Regions from separate parts of the Pseudocitrobacter corydidari genome, predicted to be linked through region 1. Evidence: predicted binding sites of a transcription regulator. Region 1 holds the regulator's gene; the other holds the start of a gene.
The links. Region 1 encodes PurR, which represses purine synthesis genes. Its sites were predicted from a motif close to CANGCAAACGTTTGCNTG; they were not measured.
Positions count from the first base shown of each region.

Region 1 (3,678 bases):
ACCGTGCTTTCGGTAGCTTTGCTGAGTTTAAAGCGCAGTTCAGCGATGCCGCCGCGAAAAACTTCGGTTCTGGCTGGACCTGGCTTGTGAAAAAAGCCGACGGCAGCCTGGCGATTGTCTCTACCTCTAACGCGGGTACGCCGTTGACGACGGATGCCAAACCGCTGCTGACGGTAGATGTGTGGGAGCACGCTTACTATATTGATTACCGCAATGCGCGCGTGAGCTATCTGGAGCACTTCTGGGCGCTGGTAAACTGGAAGTTTGTTGCTGAGAATCTGGCGGCATAAAGAAATGACGCAGAAGGGTTTCCCCTTCTGCGTTTTTGTTACTGGCTAACCACGGCCTCTTCACCCTGTGAACGGCTGCTGAAGAAGACCAGCAGCAGTGCAACCCCTGCTACAATCGCCCCCATCACTGGCACAAAGCTGTAACCCAGGCCGCCGGAAATCACCGCCCCACCGGCTACGGCCCCCAGCGCATTGCCAAGATTAAACGCACCAATGTTGACCGAAGATGAAAGCCCCGGCGCTTCATGCGCAACACGCATTACGCGCATCTGCAATGGTGGCACCACGGCAAAGGTCGCCGCGCCCCACACCACCATACTGAATGCCGCGCCGATTTCCGTACGCGCCAGGAACGGGATCGCCAGCATAATCAACATCAACAGCAGCAGAAAACCTTTCAGGGTGCCGCTGACCGAACGGTCAGCAAATTTACCGCCAAGATAGTTACCGATTGAGAAGCCCACGCCAATCAGTACCAGCATTAAGGTGATAAAGGCAGGCGTCGCATGCGTGATAGTGTGCAGCACCGGTGAAATGTAGGTATAGAGCGTGAACATCGCCCCGGCACCCAGCACGGTCGTGAGCAACGCAGACAATACCTGCGGGCGTACCAGCACCGACAGTTCACGTTTCACGTCCGGTTTCTCGCCCGCCCCGCCTTTCGGCAGGGATAACCACAGGCCGATAATGGCAATCACGCCAAGCCCAGCCGTCGCCAGGAACGACATGCGCCAGCCGATGGTCTCTCCAAGCCACGTGGCCGCCGGAACGCCGCCGATATTGGCGATGGTTAACCCCATAAACATGGTTGCTACCGCGCTGGCTTGTTTATGTTTTGGCACCACGCTTGCGGCAACCACCGACCCCAGGCCAAAGAACGCGCCGTGGTTGAGGCTGGTTATAATGCGCGACAGCATCAGCGTGGTGTAATCCGGGGCGATAGCAGAAAGGACGTTACCCAGGGTAAAAATCGCCATCAGGAAAATTAAGGCATTGCGGCGTGCGCGGTGTGAGAGCAGCAGCGTCATCAGCGGCGCGCCAACCATGACACCTACAGCGTAGGCGCTGATCAACATACCTGCGGCAGGAATCGAGACATCAACCCCTTTGGCAATAACGGGTAATAGCCCCATCGGCGAAAATTCGGTGGTACCGATCCCGAATGCGCCTACGGCTAACGCCAGTAAGGGATAATTCACTTTCATGCTTTGACTCCGGTTTGCCGCAAACGCAGAGCGGCGTGACAACAGATTGCAAAAGCATGACATCAATCACAAAAAAACAGAAGTGAACAAATTAGCAAAATATTTTTGCTGAATTGATAACAATCGAAGAGAGGGAGAGCCGTCTCTCCCTTTAGGATGGGTTAATGCAGGACGGCGGTCAGCGCGGCCGCGACGATCAGCGCCAGCGTAATAACCGTTGTGGTAATTGACATCTTCAGTTCGGTACTCATCAATTTTTCTCCTTATTATCCCCACACCAAAAGTGAGCTATGTCATTTTTGCACACTTATTCGCAAAAATCTTCCCGGATTTCACGCAATAACCGATTTTGCGCTTCCACTTTTGGCAAAGATAAGACAAAATTCGACGCTTATTAAAAAGTGTATCGGCCATTGACCCCCTCCTGTCGTCCTGTGTCGTTTTCCCGGCGAACCGCAATTCATAACATTGCGCCAGGGTGAGTGAAGGCAAACGTTTTCGTATTGAATCGATCAGGGGCAGGCCCGGGTCTGGAGTGAGATGGAATGGCAACTATTAAAGATGTAGCGAAGCGCGCAAACGTTTCCACTACAACTGTATCACATGTGATTAACAAGACGCGTTTTGTCGCCGAAGAGACGCGTGAAGCGGTATGGGCGGCAATCAAAGAATTGCACTACTCTCCCAGCGCCGTGGCCCGTAGCCTGAAGGTCAATCACACCAAGTCCATTGGTTTGTTGGCGACCAGCAGTGAAGCTGCCTACTTTGCAGAAATTATTGAAGCCGTTGAGAAGAACTGCTTCCAGAAAGGCTATACCCTGATCCTCGGTAATGCGTGGAACAACCTTGAAAAACAGCGCGCGTATCTCTCCATGATGGCGCAGAAACGCGTGGACGGCCTGCTGGTGATGTGTTCCGAATACCCGGAACCGCTGCTGCAAATGCTGGAAGAGTACCGCCATATTCCGATGGTGGTTATGGACTGGGGCGAAGCGAAAGCTGACTTTACCGACTCGGTTATCGATAACGCCTTCGAAGGCGGCTACATGGCTGGTCGCTATCTGGTAGAACGTGGGCATCGCGAAATTGGCGTGATCCCAGGTCCGCTGGAGCGCAACACCGGTGCAGGTCGTCTGGCTGGCTTTATGAAAGCCATGGACGAGATGATGATCAAGGTGCCGGAAAACTGGATCGTGCAGGGCGATTTCGAACCGGAATCCGGCTATCGTGCGATGCAGCAAATTCTGTCCCAGAATCCGCGCCCTACCGCTATCTTCTGCGGTGGCGATATCATGGCGATGGGTGCGTTGTGCGCCGCAGACGAAATGGGACTGCGCGTGCCGCAGGATATCTCCCTGATTGGTTATGACAACGTGCGCAACTCACGTTTCTTCACCCCGGCGCTGACCACTATCCACCAGCCGAAGGATTCCCTCGGAGAAACCGCCTTCAATATGCTGATGGACCGAATTGTCAGCAAACGCGAAGAGTCGCAGTCCATCGAGGTGCACCCGCGCCTGATTGAACGCCGCTCCGTGGCCGACGGCCCGTTCCGCGACTATCGCCGTTAATCGCCACAGCGAACGCTCAATTCGGGCGTTCGCAGCCATTCGCTGTTCAGCGTTTCACTGTCTCCCAGATACTCTAATAACCAGCTTAGCGCCGGTGAACTGTCGTTTTGCTGCCAGGTCAGGCAACAGGCCGCATCGGGAAACGGGTTTTCCAGCTCCAGGGCAACCCATTCGCCTTTATCTATCTTCGGTCGCGCAAAATGCTCTGGCACCATGCCAACGCATAATCCTGCGGATAAGCAGGTTTCTGACGATTCCCAGTCGGGCACCACGACCCTTTTCTGATTATCCAGCAACCAGGTGGTACGTTTCGGTAACGACCGTGACGTATCTTCGCGCACCAGCGACGGCCAGTTGCGCAACACGTCATCACTCAGCGGCCCTGTCATCTGTGCTAGCGGATGCGTGCTGGCCACCACGCACTGCCAGCTCAGCATACCCATGTCGCGGAACGCATATCGCCCCCCAACAGGGATGGCGCGCGTCGCGCCAATCGCTAACTCCACTCGCCCATCGGCCAGGGCATCCCACACGCCGTTAAATACCTCCTGATACGCCAGCAGCTCTACGTCACTGAAGTGGCGATAAAAATCGACAATCATTTGTCGGGTG
Region 1 is NZ_CP087880.1:1,140,867-1,144,544, reverse strand. Features, by position in the region: gene sodB (superoxide dismutase [Fe]) at 1-290, shown strand, start outside; gene G163CM_RS05310 (MFS transporter) at 329-1,558, opposite strand; gene cydH (cytochrome bd-I oxidase subunit CydH) at 1,657-1,746, opposite strand; gene purR (HTH-type transcriptional repressor PurR) at 2,041-3,066, shown strand; gene punR (DNA-binding transcriptional activator PunR) at 3,063-3,678, opposite strand, start outside.

Region 2 (3,678 bases), 1.5 Mb from region 1:
CAAGCGTCGGCCCGGCCTCCACCCAGATGCTGTTAATCTGCTGTTTGCCAAGCTGCATCATCAGTAAAACCAGATCAACATGCCCATTATGTTCCGGCGTAATAATCGATTTTACACTCTCTGGCCAGTTGCGCTCATCGCTTTGGGTGCGGGCAAACCAGGTTTCGCCTGGCTGCTGCACAATGCGGTGCTCCGGCGTGACGCGGTTCTGGCTATCGACCACAATACGCACCGGCTGGCGCAGGTTTTCCTCGGCATAAAGCGCCTGCGTCTGTGCGCTCAGTTCATTCCAGCGCACGGTTAACGCCGGGTCGTCGGCCAGCACCGTGGCGCTGCTGGTGAGAATTGCGTGGCTCTCTGCGCGCAGACGCTGCACATCGCGACGCGCCTGCGGGGAGGTAATCCACTGGCTTTCGCCGCTCGCCATCGACGTACGCCCGTCCAGAGACGCGCCAAGTTTAAGCTGAACATACGGGAAGCCTGTACGCATGCGTTTCAGGAAACCTTTGTTCAGCGCTTCCGCTTCGCTCATCATCAGGCCGTGGCTGACCTCAATACCCGCCTGTTGCAGGCGATACAGCCCGCGTCCGGCCACCTGTGGGTTGGGGTCCTGCATGGCGGCCACCACGCGGGAAACACCTGCGGCAATCAGCGCGTCGCAGCAAGGCGGCGTGCGGCCGTGATGACTACAGGGTTCAAGGGTCACGTACGCCGTCGCACCTTTGGCTTTTTCGCCTGCCATACGCAACGCATGAACTTCCGCGTGCGGCTCACCGGCCCGGTAGTGAAAACCTTCGCCGACGATTTCGCCCTGATTGACAATAACGCAGCCGACACGCGGGTTGGGATGAGTGGTGAAGCGACCACGTGCGGCAAGTTTCAGCGCGCGCGCCATGTACATTTCGTCGTGCATAGCTTAGTCCTGTAGACGAGCGATCTCTTCGCCGAATTCTTTAATATCTTCGAAGCTGCGATAAACCGACGCAAAGCGGATATAGGCCACTTTATCGAGCTTTTTCAGCTGTTCCATCACCAGGTTACCCAGCAGTTTGCTCGGCACTTCACGTTCCCCGGTGGCGCGCAGGTGCGATTTAATGTGATTAATCGCCATTTCGACGTCATCCGCGCTTACGGGACGTTTTTCCAGCGCTCTTAACATGCCGCTGCGCAGCTTGTCTTCGTTGAACGGTTCGCGCACATCATTGCTTTTTACGACGCGCGGCATCACCAGTTCAGCCACTTCAAACGTGGTGAAACGTTCGTTGCAAACCAGGCATTGCCGACGGCGGCGGACGGAGGAGCCCTCGCCAACCAGACGAGAGTCGATCACTTTGGTATCTACGGCGAGACAGAATGGGCAGTGCATACATCGTCCTGACTATGAGGTGGTAACTGAAACCTATTTTACCCTGATATGGCTCGACAACAAAGGAAGAGCGTTTTTGAGACAATGGATCGATGCCAGAATCTTTTTTGCGATCTAACATTACGTGATCCCGACCATAAGGAAACAGACATAATGACAAGACGTTACCTAAGAATTGCCGTACTGGGAAGCCTCTTTAGCCTGACTGCCTGCGCACAGCAAGCCGAGGTTCGTCAGATGCACGAAAGTATCAGTACGCTCAATCAGGAAATGACCAAACTGAACAAAGAAACGGTGAAGATCAGCCAGCAGAACGCGCTGAATGCGAAATCTGCCAGCGGCGCCTATATCATTCCCGGTTCCAATACGCCTGCGCTGCTGAAGAGCCAGATAGGCACGCTGCGCCTGTCTTTGCGCAACATCGCGCCAAACGCACAGGGTACGGCGGTGACGCTGCGTATTCAGGGCGAATCTAACGATGCGTTACCGGCGTTTAGCGGCACCGTAGAATACGGTCAGATTCAGGGCACTACCGATAACTTCCAGGAAGTTAACGTGCAGAATCAGCTCATTAACGCGCCAGCCAGTATTCTCGCGCCCAGCGATGTCGATATTCCGCTACAGCTGAACGGCATCACGCCGGATCAACTCGGCTTTGTCCGCGTTCACGATATTCAGCCCGCTACCGCGCAGTAAACGCACCTTCGCGCCAGGCTTCTCTGGCGCAAATTTTTCTGCTGCATTCTCCCCTCACCTATTCACCACTTTTTGCTGAAGATTGGCAATCATTGATATGACAGGTACAATCGCCGCCGTTCAATCTACGCAAACGTGAACGCAATCGATTACGTATATGAAAAATGTGTGACCCGTAACTGATTTTTGTGAGCAATGATTCTTATAATAGGCACGCAGAAATACGAAACATTTTGTAAAGCTTCGATGCTTAATTTCATTCCCGTTAGGGATTTTTTATCAGTGGCAAACATATGAAAAAAACATTATTAGCAGCCGGTGCTGTGGTAGCACTCTCCGCGTCTTTCACTGCCGGTGCAGCAGAAAATGACAAACCGCAATATCTTTCCGACTGGTGGCATCAGAGCGTCAACGTGGTAGGCAGCTACCACACCCGTTTCGGGCCGACGCTGCGTAACGACACCTATCTGGAATATGAAGCGTTCGCCAAGAAAGATTGGTTTGATTTCTACGGTTACGTCGATGCGCCGCGTTTCTTCGGTGGCGACAGCAACTCCCGCGGGATCTGGAACCACGGTTCCCCGCTGTTTATGGAAATCGAGCCACGTTTCTCTATCGACAAGCTGACCAATACTGACCTGAGCTTTGGTCCGTTCAAAGAGTGGTACTTCGCGAACAACTATATCTACGATATGGGCCGCAACAGCGAAGGCCGTCAGAGCACCTGGTATATGGGTCTGGGTACCGATATCGATACCGGCCTGCCGATGGGGCTGTCTCTGAACGTCTATGCCAAGTATCAGTGGCAGAACTATGGCGCATCCAACGAAAACGAGTGGGATGGCTATCGTTTCAAAATCAAATACTTCGTGCCGATTACTGACCTGTGGGGCGGTAAGCTGAGCTACATCGGCTTCACCAACTTCGACTGGGGTTCAGACCTGGGCGACGATCAGTACCGCACCAGCAACTCTATCGCCTCCAGCCACATTCTGGCGCTGAACTACGATCACTGGCACTACTCTGTGGTCGCGCGTTACTTCCACAACGGTGGTCAGTGGAAAGATGGCGACGAGCCGGTATGGCAGGCTGAGCCGATTAAATCCAACGGCTTCGGCTGGTATCTGGTGGCGGGTTACAACTTCTGATTTCGCTGCTTGCCGGATGGCGGCGTAGCCGTCATCCATCAATGTAGGTCGGGTAAGGCGTAGCCGCCACCCGACGTCAAAGCGCATCAGGCAAAAAAAGCACCGCACGTTCTCAACGTCGGTGCTTTTTTGTTACTTCTTCTTATCCATCATCGCTTTCAAATCGGCAAAGGGATTGTACTTCGCCTCGCCCACGTCTTTCTGCGCGTCTTCCCCGGCAATTACCGTCGAACCGTATTGATCCGCTTCGGTATATTTCGAGTGCTCGTGATCGTGACAGAACAGGCACAACAGCTCCCAGTTACTACCATCTTCCGGGTTATTGGTGTGGTCGTGATCCATATGGTGAACCGTTAACTCACGCAGGTTCGAGTAAACAAACTCGCGCGAGCAACGCCCGCAGACCCACGGAAACAGTTTGAGTGCTTTTTCGCGATAGCCGCTTTCCAGCCGCGCGTAGTTTTTAGG
Region 2 is NZ_CP087880.1:2,632,112-2,635,789, forward strand. Features, by position in the region: gene ribD (bifunctional diaminohydroxyphosphoribosylaminopyrimidine deaminase/5-amino-6-(5-phosphoribosylamino)uracil reductase RibD) at 1-913, opposite strand, end outside; gene nrdR (transcriptional regulator NrdR) at 917-1,366, opposite strand; gene G163CM_RS12260 (SadB/YajI family lipoprotein) at 1,520-2,062, shown strand; gene G163CM_RS12265 (nucleoside-specific channel-forming protein Tsx) at 2,356-3,210, shown strand; gene yajD (HNH nuclease YajD) at 3,343-3,678, opposite strand, start outside.
Region 2: a site for PurR is predicted at 2,201-2,218, ahead of G163CM_RS12265 (nucleoside-specific channel-forming protein Tsx). Genes of this name have one in related genera too.